DNA from 3 places in the Motilimonas sp. 1_MG-2023 genome. Region 1 is predicted to be linked to each of the others. Evidence: predicted binding sites of a transcription regulator. Region 1 holds the regulator's gene; each other region holds the start of a gene.
The links. Region 1 encodes NrdR, which represses ribonucleotide reductase genes. Its sites were predicted from a motif close to AAACACNANATNTNGTGTTT; they were not measured.
Positions count from the first base shown of each region.

Region 2: the regulator NrdR is predicted to act here: its motif matches at 2,777-2,796, upstream of nrdA (class 1a ribonucleoside-diphosphate reductase subunit alpha).
Region 3: the regulator NrdR is predicted to act here: its motif matches at 2,490-2,509, upstream of nrdD (anaerobic ribonucleoside-triphosphate reductase).

Region 1 is NZ_JAUOPX010000011.1:65,464-70,506, reverse strand. Features, by position in the region: gene ribBA (bifunctional 3,4-dihydroxy-2-butanone-4-phosphate synthase/GTP cyclohydrolase II) at 1-369, opposite strand, end outside; gene Q4519_RS07980 (riboflavin synthase) at 382-1,041, opposite strand; gene ribD (bifunctional diaminohydroxyphosphoribosylaminopyrimidine deaminase/5-amino-6-(5-phosphoribosylamino)uracil reductase RibD) at 1,089-2,216, opposite strand; gene nrdR (transcriptional regulator NrdR) at 2,188-2,637, opposite strand; gene glyA (serine hydroxymethyltransferase) at 2,760-4,013, opposite strand; gene Q4519_RS07960 (superoxide dismutase) at 4,516-5,043, opposite strand, start outside.
Region 2 is NZ_JAUOPX010000004.1:71,879-76,921, reverse strand. Features, by position in the region: gene nrdB (class Ia ribonucleoside-diphosphate reductase subunit beta) at 1-313, opposite strand, end outside; gene nrdA (class 1a ribonucleoside-diphosphate reductase subunit alpha) at 368-2,647, opposite strand; gene ubiG (bifunctional 2-polyprenyl-6-hydroxyphenol methylase/3-demethylubiquinol 3-O-methyltransferase UbiG) at 3,135-3,836, opposite strand; gene gyrA (DNA topoisomerase (ATP-hydrolyzing) subunit A) at 4,032-5,043, shown strand, end outside.
Region 3 is NZ_JAUOPX010000002.1:85,940-90,982, reverse strand. Features, by position in the region: gene Q4519_RS01520 (DMT family transporter) at 1-440, shown strand, start outside; gene Q4519_RS01515 (DUF4250 domain-containing protein) at 515-709, shown strand; gene Q4519_RS01510 (DsbA family protein) at 774-1,424, opposite strand; gene Q4519_RS01505 (hypothetical protein) at 1,494-1,688, opposite strand; gene Q4519_RS01500 (HI1450 family dsDNA-mimic protein) at 1,947-2,279, shown strand; gene nrdD (anaerobic ribonucleoside-triphosphate reductase) at 2,568-4,688, shown strand; gene nrdG (anaerobic ribonucleoside-triphosphate reductase-activating protein) at 4,698-5,043, shown strand, end outside.

The DNA of each region.
Region 1 (5,043 bases):
CATAACAATATCATTAGGAGTGGCATTGGGTGCCACTGCGGCTTGTACAGTCACCGCGCGATCGGCAGCACTGATACCGGTTGTTACGCCCTCAGCTGCTTCAATCGACACAGTAAAATTAGTTGAAAATGCAGCGCTATTGTGATCAACCATTAATGGCAGCTTTAGTTGCGCACAGCGCTCTTCGGTCAAAGTTAAGCAGACTAAACCACGGCCATAGGTCGCCATAAAATTGATGGCTTCTGGGGTCACAGCATCAGCCGCCATGATCAAATCGCCTTCATTTTCACGGTCTTCATCATCCATTAAAATGACCATTTTACCGGCGCGAAGGTCTTCAATTATTTCTTCTATTGTATTAAGTGCCATGACGACTTTCCCTTATTTTAAGAAACCTGACTCTGCTAACAAACTCATGGTAACACCTGACGGTGCCTTTTCTGCGGCTTTATCGCCTAATAATAAACGCTCTAAATAACGTGCAATTAAGTCAACTTCAAGGTTCACTTGAGTGCCCGCTTTAAAATGGGTAATAGTAGTTTCACCGCTGGTGTGAGGCACGATAGTCAACTTAAACTCACAACCATTAACCTCATTTACCGTTAAGCTAATGCCATCAACGGTAATGGAGCCTTTGTGGGCAATATATTTAGCCAACTCAGGTGGACAGCTTAACCAAAACTCTGTGGCACGGCCTAAGTCATGCCGAGAAATAACTGTTGCCACGCCATCAACATGGCCGCTAACAATATGGCCACCAAAACGAGATTGCGGCATCATGGCTTTTTCTAGGTTCACCAAGCTGCCTACTTTGGCATGGGCAAAGCTACTTAATTTAAGGGTTTCCACACTTAAATCAGCACTAAAGCTATTTGCCCCAAGGTCGGTGACCGTTAAACACACACCATTCGTGGCGATACTGTCACCCAATTGCACGTCTGATAAATCCAGCTTGCCAGTATTGACCGTTAAACTAATGTCTTTACCTGTGGGTTTAATTTTACTTATGCTTCCCACTGCCGCCACGATTCCAGTAAACATGTTTCACCTGTCTTTCAATGATTGCCGCTTGTAGCGACACCTATTCGTTATTGTTTGGGTACGCAAATTAATCTTAAGTCTGGACCAATTAAATCAACTTGCTTAAGGCTTAACTCTGGTACTTGGCTCATTTGCGTATATTCGGGTAAGTCTACTAAACCTCGGCTACTCGAGCCCATTAGTTTCGGCGCTTGATACAAAATAAACTCATCAACCAGATTTTCAGCCAATAGCGCGCCCGCTAATGTTTGCCCAGCTTCGACCCAAACACTGTTAAATGATAGCTTGGCTAGCTTTAGCATCAATTGTGATAAACAAACATGGCCATTTTGCTCTGCAATCACAAGGGTCTTGGCTTGGGTATTTTTATGCTCGCTACTGGCCACCAGAAAAGTATCCCCCGGCAAGCCAAATAGTTGATAGTGCTGATCAAGCTGCTGGCGATTATCAATGACCACCCGCGCAGGCTGGCGCAGCTGATCTTGACTAATTATCGAATGCAGTGGGGTAAGCTCTGACCAACGCACATTCAATGAGGGATTATCTGCAACCACAGTGCCTGAGCCCGATAAAATCACATCGCTTTTGGCGCGAAACAGCTGCACATCAGCACGCGCTTCACTGCTGGTTATCCATTTACTTTGACCATTTTTTAACGCAGTGCGACCATCTAAGCTAGCGGCTAATTTTAGCCTTACAAAGGGGCGCCCGTGTTGGCGGCGAAACCATAAATCATGATTAAGCGCCTTTGCTTCTGATTCAAGTAGGCCGATTGCAACGGCAATATTGCCTTGTTCACATACGTTGCGCCATTCAGTTTGCTCAGGCTCAAGTAAACAAGCCAGCTGCAACTGTTTAATGCCTAACGTCACTAGGATTTGTGCTAGTTCATGACTGGGCTCAGAGGTTAAATAAACCGTATCGCAATCTTGTTCAGAGCGCAGCAAAGCTTGTGCTTGCTGGCAAATAGCACAGGGCTCTATTGAGGTTTTTCGGGCGCTGCTTGCGACCACGTTACCAGCGAAGGTAAACACCCCGGCAAAGTTAGCCGCAGGAGCTGTGGTATAAATGCCCGTCGCTGCAAGCTCAATGGCTTGCGCCATTAAACGGCGCTCTAAGGTCTGGTTAGAAGTGTCAGACAAGGTGTTATTTTTCCAGCTTGGCGATTTCTTCACCAAATTCTTTCACGTCTTTAAATGAGCGATACACAGAAGCAAAGCGTACATAAGCCACTTTATCTAAATTTTTCAACGCTTCCATGACTAGCTCACCAAGCATTTTTGATGGCACTTCTCGCTCACCTGTCGCGCGTAATTGCGACATTATTTGATTCACTGCTTTATCGACAGCTTCGGTAGAAACGGGACGTTTTTCTAATGCGCGATGCACGCCACCCATTAACTTATCTTCGTTAAACGGCTCGCGGCTGCCATCGGATTTAATGATCCTTGGCATCACCAACTCGGCTGATTCAAAGGTAGTAAAGCGCTCTTTACACTGATTACATTCGCGACGACGACGAACCTGATGACCATCAGACACCAAGCGGGAATCAATCACTTTGGTGTCTTGAACACCACAAAAAGGGCAATGCATCAAAAATCCCTAATAATCAGTAAGCAAACAGGCGTTCAGTTTACCACTTACTGCATAAAAAAAAAGGCTGCCCTTGGGGCAGCCTCTATTGCAGTCATAATGCGAAACTAATCTTGGATTAATTAAGCGTAAACAGGGTTCGCTTTACAAAGCGCAACCACTTTACCTTTAACCGCTTCAATAACCGACTCGTCATTGATGTTGTCTAGTACGTCACACATCCAACCCGCTAATGCTTTCGCGTCGTCAACTTTAACGCCACGACGTGTTAGTGCTGGTGTACCAATACGTAGACCAGAAGTCACGAACGGTGAGCGAGGATCGTTTGGTACTGAGTTTTTGTTTACAGTGATGTTCGCGCGGCCTAGGGCTGCATCCGCATCTTTACCTGTGTATTCTTTGTCGATTAGGTCAACAAGGAATAAGTGGTTGTCAGTGCCGTCAGAAACAATTTTAAAACCACGTGCTTTAAATACTTCAACCATGGCTTTAGCGTTGTCTAGAACGCCTTGCTGGTAAGCTTTAAATTCTGGCTCCATCGCTTCTTTAAATGCAACCGCTTTTGCCGCGATAACGTGCATTAAAGGACCACCTTGACCGCCAGGGAATACTGCTGAGTTTAGTTTCTTCTCAATTTCTTCGTTAGCTTTAGCAAGGATAAGACCACCACGTGGACCCGCTAATGTTTTATGCGTTGTGGTTGTGGTTACGTCAGCAATTTGCACTGGGTTAGGGTAAAGACCCGCCGCCACTAGACCTGCTACGTGTGCCATATCAACAAATAGGTAAGCACCTACTTTGTCTGCGATATCGCGAAAACGTTGCCAATCAACAATGCCTGAGTATGCAGAGAAACCAGCAACAACCATTTTTGGCTTATGCTCAACCGCTAGGCGCTCGATTTCGTCGTAATCTAGTTTGCCCGTTACAGGGTCAATGCCGTATTGAACAGCGTTGTAGATTTTACCTGAAGAGCTTACTGATGCACCGTGAGTCAAGTGACCACCGTGTGCTAGGCTCATGCCTAAAATAGTGTCGCCTGGGTTAAGCAGCGCTTGGTAAACAGCAGCGTTTGCTTGAGAGCCTGCGTGCGGCTGCACGTTAGCGTAATCAGCACCAAACAGCTCTTTAGCACGGTCAATCGCTAATTGTTCAGCGATATCAACATATTCACAACCACCGTAGTAACGCTTGTAAGGGTAACCTTCAGCGTATTTGTTAGTCAGTTGGCTGCCTTGCGCTTCCATTACACGTGGGCTGGTATAGTTTTCTGACGCGATTAATTCAATGTGTTCTTCTTGACGAACCACTTCATTGGTCATGGATTCCCATAACTCTGGATCATAATCGGCTATGTTCATATCACGCTTAAGCATCCGTATCTCCTGACTAAATGCAAATTACAACTGAGTTGACAACGATGTTTACAACTTTGTTCAGTTTTGAAGCTGCGTATTTTACCTGCACTGGCTCACATTTCCCAGCCCCAAATGTTGAATAAATCTCATCAAAAAAATGAATTGAATTAATAGAGTGCTCACGATGAGAATTTATGTAGGTACAACTCAGAAAGAAAGTGACTTTTAAGGTGGTGTGATGCTTAAAACAAAAAGCACCCCAAGGGGCTTTATGACCTATACCCAAGCTACCTCAATATGCAGGATTCAGAGCCTCTCATTCTGTTTAGTTTGAGGCAAAAAACGAAGTCGGGCTGAGTCTCTTGCGAGGCTTTTTAACAAAAAATGAACATAAGGAACAGCTTACAAATAGCTAATTTTGTAGACTGTTAACTTGGTTGCTGATTTTCAACCTAGAATAACTACACCTCAAATCAGCGCCCTGCCTAACCGCCCACAAATTTTCGTTGGACAAGTATCTTCAGGTAACGTGGGTATATCGCGCAGCAAGGTACCGCTGATTAACCTGTGGCCAATCAACCACGTTATAAAAAGCATTAATATATTCAGGACGGCGGTTTTGATACTTAAGGTAATACGCATGCTCCCAAACATCTAACGCTAAAATAGGCTGATTGCCCCACATCAGTGGGCTATCTTGGTTTGGAGAGCTTTCCACCAACAACTGTCCCGTTGACGTCACGCAAAGCCATGCCCAACCACTGCCAAAGCGTTTCAGTGCAGCTTGAGTAAAAGCCTCTTTGAAAGCATCAAACCCGCCTAAATCAGCGACCATTGCTTGTGCTAACTCCCCGTCAGGTTCACCACCACCTTGTGGTGACATCACTTGCCAAAACAGGGAGTGGTTAGCATGACCACCGCCGTGATCACGCACGACAGGCTTAAGCGCCTGTGGCAATTGCTCATACTGAGACAACACCTCCTCAATGGTTTTATCAGCCAACGCAGTGTCTGCTAAGGCCGCATTAATATTATTTACATAAGTATG
Region 2 (5,043 bases), on a different contig from region 1:
CAGGTAATGATACCAACGGCAGCAGTGCTACGTTAGGACTGCGACCTTGAATGGAGTCCAACAAGGTTTGGTATTTGAGATTTGAGATGAAAATGTGTTGCTCGTGCTCGGGCAAGTCTTGGAAGTCAACACGATCACGGCTAACGTCTACTTCTTCTGGACGCCAAAAGAATGAAAGCTGTTTTTCAATTAATTTTTCAAAAATTTCAAATTTTTGCTGATCATAACGGGCGACATTCACTGGGTTACCAAAAAACATCGGCTCAGTGAGGGCGTTATTTTGTACTTTTGAAAAGGTAGTGTACTTATTCATTCTGTTTCGCTCTGAATACAACATTAAAGCGGGAAGCTAAGCTTCCCCGTTTGATTAGATTTTACACGCGCCGCCTTCACAGCCATCATCTTCTGGCTGTAAATCGGTTTGGCTGTCGGCTGCGCCATCGCGGGTGTTATGGTAATACAAGGTTTTAAGGCCCATTTTATAAGCCGTTAACAAGTCTTTCATCAGCATTTTCATTGGCACCTTGCCACCTTCAAATTTGGCGGGGTCGTAGTTGGTGTTAGCTGAAATGGCTTGGTCGACAAATTTTTGCATTATACCCACTAGCTCAAGATAACCGGTATTGTTTGGAATGTTCCAAAGTAGCTCGTAGTTATCTTTTAAGCGCTCATATTCTGGCACCACTTGCTTTAAAATACCGTCTTTACTTGCTTTTATACTGATAAAACCACGCGGAGGTTCAATACCATTGGTTGCATTTGAAATTTGGCTCGATGTTTCCGATGGCATTAGAGCTGATAACGTTGAGTTGCGTAGACCGTGAGTTTTAATCTCCTCGCGTAACGTATCCCAGTCTAAATGCAGTTTTTCAGTGCAGATATTGTCCAAATCCGACTTGTAGGTATCAATAGGCATGATACCTTGAGAATAAGTTGTCTCATTAAATGATGGACAGGCGCCTTTCTCTTTCGCTAAGCCGTTTGATGCTTTCAATAGGTAGTATTGAATGGCTTCAAAGGTGCGGTGTGTTAGGTTGTTAGCACTGCCGTTTGAGTAGTACACACCATTTTTTGCTAGGTAATAAGCGTAGTTGATCACGCCAACCCCTAAGGTACGTCTATTTAAGCTGCTCGTTTGTGCCGCTGGGATCGGGTAGTCCTGATAGTCTAATAGGCTATCAAGGGCTCGCACAATCAAATCAGACAACTCTTCTAGCTCATCTAAACTCTCTAGCGCACCTAAGTTAAAGGCAGATAGGGTACATAGGGCTATTTCACCATTCTCGTCGTTAACGTGTTGCAGTGGCTTCGTTGGCAACGCAATTTCCAGACATAAGTTACTCTGGCGGATGGGTGCCACTTTTGAGTCAAATGGGCTGTGAGTATTACAGTGGTCGACGTTTTGAATGTAGATCCGACCTGTGCTAGCACGCTCTTGCATCAGCAGAGCGAATAGATCGACCGCTTTGATGGTTTTTTTCCGCACATTGCTGTCTTGCTCGTATTGTAGATACAAAGCTTCAAACTTGTCTTGGTCTTCGAAAAAGGCATCGTACAACCCAGGTGTATCAGATGGGCTAAACAGGCTAATATTGCCGCCTTTAATTAAACGGGTGTAGAACAGCTTGCTGAGTTGGACGCCGTAATCTAAGTGACGGACGCGGTTTTCTTCCACGCCACGGTTGTTCTTTAATACTAATAGCGATTCAACTTCTAAGTGCCAAATAGGGTAAAACACAGTGGCAGCACCGCCACGTACGCCGCCTTGTGAACACGATTTAACCGCAGTTTGGAAGTATTTGTAAAACGGAATACAGCCGGTATGGAAGGCTTCACCGCCACGAATTTCACTGCCTAAGGCGCGAATGCGGCCCGCGTTAATACCAATGCCCGCACGCTGTGACACGTATTTCACCACGGCACTGGCTGTGGCATTAATTGAGTCCAAGCTATCACCCGTTTCAATCAGTACACATGAGCTGAACTGGCGAGTAGGGGTGCGCACGCCTGACATGATGGGGGTCGGCAGTGACAATTTAAAGGTTGAGATAGCATCATAAAAACGGCGCACATAATCCATACGGATAGATTTGTCGTAGTTGGCGAATAAGCAAGCCGCCACTAATACGTATAAGTATTGTGCACTTTCAAATATTTCACCGGTTACGCGGTTTTGAACTAAATACTTGCCTTCAAGCTGTTTCACTGCAGCATAAGAGAAGGTCATGTCACGCCAGTGGTCAACAAAGTCATTCATTTCATTGAATTCAGCTTGGCTGTAATCATTTAGCAGGTGACGGTCGTATTTATCCATTTCACACATTTTAACCACGTGGTCGTACAAATGTGGTGGCTCAAAGGTGCCGTAAGCTTTCTTACGTAGATGAAACACGGCTAAGCGCGCAGACAGATATTGGTAATCAGGTGTTTGTGGCGAGATTAAATCAGCTGCTGCCTTGATAATGGTTTCGTGAATATTCTCGGTTTTGATGCCGTCGTAAAATTGGATGTGAGATTTTAACTCAACCTGAGATACAGATACGTTATTTAATCCCTCTGCTGCCCATGTGATAACGCGATGTATTTTATCTAAATCAATCGCTTCTTTATTGCCATCACGTTTGGTGACCAACAGATTTTTATTCATCGCATAACGCCTTTTAGATTTGTAATAACTAGGTGAATGAGCATGGATTCAGAAACAACAAAAGGCGCTATCAGGAACGACAATAATATGACGTTCTAATATTGCCCTCTGGTGTCTTTAAATCTGTATAAACACAATATGTAGTGTTTTGCTTCTGATTAGCTACAAGATAATGAGGTATGCGTTATTTTGCAAGGGGGAAACTTGATCATAACTTGTGGATAAAGTGTGAAAGAATTAGCAAGGTTAGTGATAGCTAACCATTGATCTCCAATCGGGTTTAGACCAACTAAATTTCAAGTGTTTTTTTAGGCAAAAGTTAAAATATTTTTTATTTTAACTGGTTGCCTAAAAAGCCAACAGCCGAGGTTATCAGGCAAGGCTGATAACACTTGGCTTGGCTTAAATACACGTTATTTGTAGGGCTAATGAAAGCCGTTATTTGAGGTAAAAAAATGTGCACATTATCAAAAATTGATGTTTTTATTTATTCGGCTAATGGTTTTGTCATCAACATGTAATTCACGTCCACATTTTCCGCCAAATAAAAGTTTTTCAATATGGGGTGATAGTGTACGCCGGTCAAATCAGTACACTGTAAGCCGACTTGATCGGTAAAGTTTAAAAATTCAGACGGGCGAATAAACTTTTGGTGTTCATGTGTGCCTTTAGGCACCCAACGTAAGACATATTCAGCGCCAATGATCATCATGAGATAAGATTTGGCGGTGCGGTTAATAGTAGAGAAGAAAACCACCCCATCAGGTTTAACCAATTGTCGGCAGGCTGCAATAACGGAAGCGGGATCGGGCACGTGTTCTAACATCTCCATACAAGTGACCACATCATAGCTATGAGGCCGTTCATTAGCGTGTTGCTCTGCGGTCATTTGAATATAATCAAGCTTGGCGCCTGTTTCTAATGCATGTAGGCGCGCTACCTCTAATGGTTCTGTGCCCATGTCGAGTCCAGTGACGATAGCGCCTTTGTGCGCCATGCTTTCGGCAAGAATGCCGCCGCCGCATCCCACATCGAGCACTTTTTTACCAAATAAGCCCTGACAGCCACGATTGATATAGTCAAGACGGGTAGGGTTGAGCAAGTGAAGGGGCTTAAAATCGCCTTCTAAATCCCACCAACGGCTCGCCATCGCTTCAAATTTTGCTATTTCTTGTGCATCTACATTCATGATTTGTGCTGCTTTTTTATTCATCTAAAAATTCTGTAGCCATTATATGCGGGAGTGGATCTGAAAAAAGCCATTTTTTCAAAAAAGTTGCGGGTTATGTGCCATTCCTCCCTCTGTCCCTGACACGAAAGTGTGCTAGAATCCTCCCCTCGTCAAATCAGACCGAAATTATTAGATTTAGGGATTTAGGCTTATATGAGCGATCTTGCAAAAGATATTACGCCGGTAAATATCGAAGATGAGTTAAAAACATCTTATCTCGACTATGCCATGAGCGTCATTGTTGGACGTGCACTTCCTGATGTACGCGATGGTTTAAAACCTGTGCATCGACGTGTGTTATTTGCCATGAGTGTACTGGGCAATGACTGGAACAAACCCTATAAAAAGTCTGCCCGTGTGGTAGGTGATGTAATAGGTAAATATCACCCTCACGGTGATACAGCAGTTTACGACACCATTGTTCGTATGGCGCAAGACTTCTCATTGCGTTATATGCTAGTAGACGGCCAAGGTAACTTTGGCTCGGTAGATGGCGACTCCGCTGCGGCGATGCGTTATACCGAAATTCGCATGGACAAAATTTCCCATGAGTTACTGGCCGATTTAGATAAAGAAACCGTGGACTTTGTGCCTAACTATGATGGCACAGAAGAAATACCTGCGGTTCTGCCGACCAAAATACCCAATCTATTAGTCAATGGATCGTCGGGTATTGCGGTGGGCATGGCAACGAATATTCCGCCTCATAACTTGACCGAAGTGATCAATGGTTGTTTAGCACTAATAGAAAACAGCGAGCTGACGGTTGCTGAGTTAATGGAGCATATTCCAGGCCCAGATTTTCCAACTCACGGCATCATTGCCGGCCGTAAAGGCATTGTTGATGCATATAACACCGGTCGCGGTAAATTACGCATTCGTGCCCGCGCCGATATCGAAACCGATGCTAAAACAGGGCGTGAAACCATTATTGTTCACGAACTGCCTTATCAAGTGAACAAAGCGCGCTTGATTGAAAAAATTGCTGAGTTGGTAAAAGAGAAAAAAATCGAAGGTATCAGTGCCATTCGTGATGAGTCCACCCGTATCATTCGTGTACTAATCGAAGTGAAACGTGGTGATGTGGCTGAAGTGGTATTGAACAACTTGTATGCGCAAACGCAAATGCAAGTGTCTTTTGGTATTAACATGGTGGCCCTAGAAA
Region 3 (5,043 bases), on a different contig from region 1:
TGCCCAGTTCATCAGCGCCAAGTCTTTCCGCTGCCTTACTGATGGCTTTGGCTGGTATTGCTTGGGGTGTTTACACCTGGCTAGGCAAAGGCGTAAAGCACCCGGTAGTAATGACAAGGCAAAATTTCAGTCGGGCAGCGCTTCTGAGTTTAAGTTTGCTACCTTGGTTTAATTGGACCGAAATGTTATCGATTAACGGCATGGTGTTGGCCTGTTTATCTGGCGGGTTGGCTTCAGGGTTAGGATATACATTATGGTATCTGTTGTTACCGAGTATTCCAGCAGCGCAAGCGGGCTTGTATCAGCTTAGTGTGCCCATTATTACTGCAATACTTGGTATCGTGTTATTGGATGAATCATGGACATTACCCTTGACCATCTCTAGCTTGTTGGTGATTGGCGGTATTGCGATTGCGATGTTAAAACGTGGCACTGATTAGGCAATGGCTATTTTATCGCTTTTTCTAATTTAAGCTAAACTCAAAGTAGCGCTATAGAAAGAGGAGGTAAAGTGATGGATTTAAGTCGATTTCATAATATGGATAGTCACATTCTACTTAGCATTGTAAATGAACAGCTACGCATCGAATGTGAAGATTTAGAAGATTTGGTCGGGTTGTTTGATATTCCTCGCGATGGCTTAGAGCAGAAACTCTCATCAATTGGCTATCAGTATGATTTTTTAAGTAATCAGTTTAAGGCAAAATAAGACTGATAGCGTTTATTGTGATAAGACCAAAGGGGCTGTTAGCCCCTTTGTTGTTTTGCAGATTTTATTCTGTTTTGTCATCTGCTTTTTCGTTCTTTAAGCCTTGCTCAATATTTTCAATACCTTCGCGAATGGCATCGGCAGTGGCATAACCTTGTGCCAGTAAAATCATTCTATCCTCGGTTGAGTACACTAAGGTCGGGTAGCTAAACACTTGCCATTGGCGAGACAGTTCAAAGTCCTGTTGTGTTGCTTCAATCATGGCGGGGCTATTGAATAACTCTAAAAAGAAGTCTTGCTCTAACCAAGGGCTAGCTAACTCTGCCAGTACCTCGGCCTGGGTAATGTCCTTATTATCTTGATAGAAAGCTGTTTGTACCGCAAGTAGATAGTCAAATTGGTGGGCTGGGCTGGCTTCACCTAATAAAGTGACTGCGCGGCAAGCAGGCTCGGTATCGTAAACAAATTGATCAACCCGATTAAGTATTTCAGGGTTAATTTTTTGTCCTGTTAACTGCTCAACTTTTTGCCAGTGATGAGAAAGCATTTCGGCGAGGGAGGCGTCTAGTGGTTGCGCGTCTTCACCTGTGCGCAAACCGCCCATGACAAGTTCAAATGGATAGTGAGGTAGCTGTTGTTTTAACTGCTGCAGCTGAGTGCTAAAACCAAAGCACCAGCTGCACATAGGGTCGGCAATATAAATAATTTTGTTCATGGTTTGTCAGTATTAATGGACACAGATAGCGCAGCATAACACTGCCTGCATTGAGTCTCCACCGTCAGCTCAGCTTGCTATAGATGGCTCAGTTTCGGTCTCTTCTGGTTGAATGAGTTTTATTTGAAAACCCCAGCCATTCCAGATGTTGCCATCAAAATCTCGGATCGTCACTTCATCGGTTTTCTGGTTGAAAAACGTAATAATTCCAGCGTGTTGTATAGATTGACCCACCAGTGAATAAGCTGCTATTTTACCTATCATAATAACCTCCTGTGTGACGAACTAAGATTAGTATAGGCGAGAAAGCCAAATAAAATAGACAACAAATTGACCATAAATGCCAAACTGACGCTAAGTGTTTTTGCCCCTCTCGCGACAAGCTTGTGGGCTCTGGTCTGACAGAAATTCAAGTAAAAAAAATTATTTTTAAAAATTTTTTCGCCACCATTTCGACGTGGTATTTTTGTTTCTTTGCAATCCTTGTCATGGTCTAATGCGCCTTTATTGAAGGGGATTAATATGACAGACAAAAACCAACTAACGCCAGATGAGCTGATTGATGCCGCCTACGAAATTTTCTTAGATTTAGCCTGTGACAATTTAGACCCTGCTGACATGATCTTACTGGCGGCACAATTTGAAGAGCAAGGTGCAGCCGATTTAGTAGCCGTTGGCTTTGACTGGGATGAGCATGTTGGTTTTGAAGTAGACGAAGATAATTATGCAGAAGTAGTTGTTGGTTTGGTGGATGAAGACGATGCCCTAACCGATATTTATGCACGTTTGCTTATTAGTAAAGACCAAGATGAAAAGTTCTGTCATATCTTATGGAAACAAACTGAACAGGAATAGGTAAAATTATAGCGTAAAAAGAATACGCTAAATCAGCATAATTTTGCTTGATATTTTGCGAAGCCAAGAGCGAAAAGCCTTGGCATCAATGCAAGACAAAAAACAAAAACAATTGTCAAACTTGACGTTAATCTCAAATAGTAAAAAGCCAGAAATATCCTCTTTTTCAGTTGATCTAGATCAACACGCTAAACAGCAATTTTACGCCTAATACACAATATCTAGTGTTTCTTAAATACATCTTGCCCACATTTAGTGTGAGGCCTTCTCTTGTTAGGAGTTTCCGCCTTGAAACCTGTCGTCATAAAGCGCGATGGCGCGCGCGTGCCATTTGATCTAAATCGTATTAAAGCTGCGGTGCTGTGCGCCATGGAAAACGTGTTAGAGCCCGATGAACATTATGCTCAAACCATCGCAGAAAATGTCGAGCAAGAATTGGCACAGCGCTATGAAGTGGACATTCATGAACTGCAAGACACGGTTGAAAACCAGTTAATGGCCAGTGACTATAAAGAAGTGGCGCGCCATTACATTGAATACCGCCACGATCGTGATTCAGTACGTGAGAAAAAAGGTCGCCTAGCAACAGAAATCCGCGGCTTGATTGAGCAAAGTGATGCATCGATCCTCAATGAAAATGCCAATAAAGACAGCAAGGTAATCCCAACACAACGTGATTTATTGGCTGGTATTGTGGCAAAGCACTACGCCACGCAGCATATGTTGCCCAAAGAAATCGTCAAAGCGCATCAAAGTGGTGAAATTCATTATCACGATTTAGACTACGCGCCATTTTTCCCGATGTTTAACTGCATGCTAATCGACTTAAAAGGCATGCTGACTCACGGCTTTAAAATGGGTAATGCAGAAATTGAAACACCTAAGTCTATTGCGACCGCAACTGCAGTCACTGCGCAAATTATTGCGCAAGTGGCCAGCCATATTTATGGTGGCACTACTATCAATCGCATTGATGAAGTCTTAGCGCCGTATGTTGAGGCCAGCTATGAGAAAAACGTCGCGTTAGCGCAGCAATGGCAAATACCTGATGCTGAAGGCTTTGCTCGTAGTCGCACCGAAAAAGAATGTTACGATGCGTTCCAGTCATTGGAATATGAAGTGAACACCTTACATACCGCTAATGGCCAAACGCCGTTTGTCACCTTCGGTTTTGGTTTGGGCACCAGCTGGGCAGCGCGCTTAATTCAAATTTCTATCTTAAAAAATCGCATTGCTGGCTTAGGTAAAAACAAAAAGACGGCTATTTTTCCAAAGTTAGTGTTCGCCATTAAAGGCGGCTTGAACCATCAAGCGGGGGATCCTAATTACGATATTAAGCAACTGGCATTAGAGTCTGCCTCAAAACGCATGTATCCTGATATCTTAAATTACGAGCAAATAGTGCGTGTAACTGGGTCGTTCAAAACACCAATGGGTTGCCGTAGTTTTCTAGGTGTTTATGAAGAAGATGGTGAAATGATCCATGATGGGCGCAATAACTTAGGTGTGGTTAGCTTAAACCTGCCACGCATTGCTATTGAAGCGAAAGGCAGCGAGCGTCGTTTTTATAAGATTCTAGACCAGCGTCTAGCCATTGCCAAAGCGGCATTAGACTCGCGCATTAGCCGCTTAGAAGGGGTAAAAGCCCGCGTGGCACCGATCCTTTATATGGAAGGAGCTTGTGGTGTGAGGTTAAAGCCTGATGATGATATTAGTGAGATTTTTAAACATGGCCGCGCTTCTATTTCATTAGGCTACATTGGCTTACATGAGACAGTGCAAGGGTTATACGGCAGCGACACTCATGTCTACGATGATGAAGTACTGCGGGAAAAAGCCCTGAATATAGTGAGAACCCTGCGCGCTGCAACGGATCAATGGAAAAATGAATCAGGCTATGGTTTTAGCTTATATAGCACACCAAGTGAAAACCTATGCAGTCGCTTTTGTAAGTTAGACACCAAAACCTTTGGTGTGATTGAAGGCGTGACCGATAAAGGCTATTACACCAATAGCTTCCACTTAGACGTGGAAAAAAAGGTTAACCCATTTGATAAGCTCGATTTTGAGTTGGCTTACCCCGATATCGCCAATGGTGGTTTTATCTGTTACGGCGAATACCCGAACATGCAGCATAATTTAGAAGCGTTAGAAGACGTATGGGATTATGCCTTTGAACGCGTGCCTTATTACGGTACCAATACACCGATAGATGAATGTTACGAGTGCGGCTTCAATGGCGAATTTGACTGTACCAGTAAAGGTTTTACTTGTCCGTCTTGCGGTAATCATAACCCCGCAACGGTATCTGTGACGCGCCGTGTTTGTGGTTACTTAGGTAGCCCTGACGCAAGGCCATTTAATGACGGCAAGCAAGAAGAAGTGCAACGTCGCGTTAAGCACCTTTAAGCTAAGCTGATGCATTATCAAAAGTATTACAGCGTGGATGTTGTGAATGGGCCTGGTACCCGTTGTACCTTGTTTGTGTCGGGTTGCGAGCATGCCTGCAAGGGCTGCTACAACCAAGCGACTTGGCGCTGTGATGCTGGGCAGCCTTTTGAGCAAGCCATGGTGGAAACGATCATTAATGATCTTAACGATCCTAGGATCAAACGCCGTGGCTTGTCCCTTTCCGGCGGCGACCCGTTGCACCCGAATAACCTTGATGCGATTTTAGATCTGGTGCAGCAAGTAAAAGCGCGTACCCAAGGCAAAGATATTTGGTGCTGGACGGGCTATACCTTAAGCAACTTAAGCCCAGCGC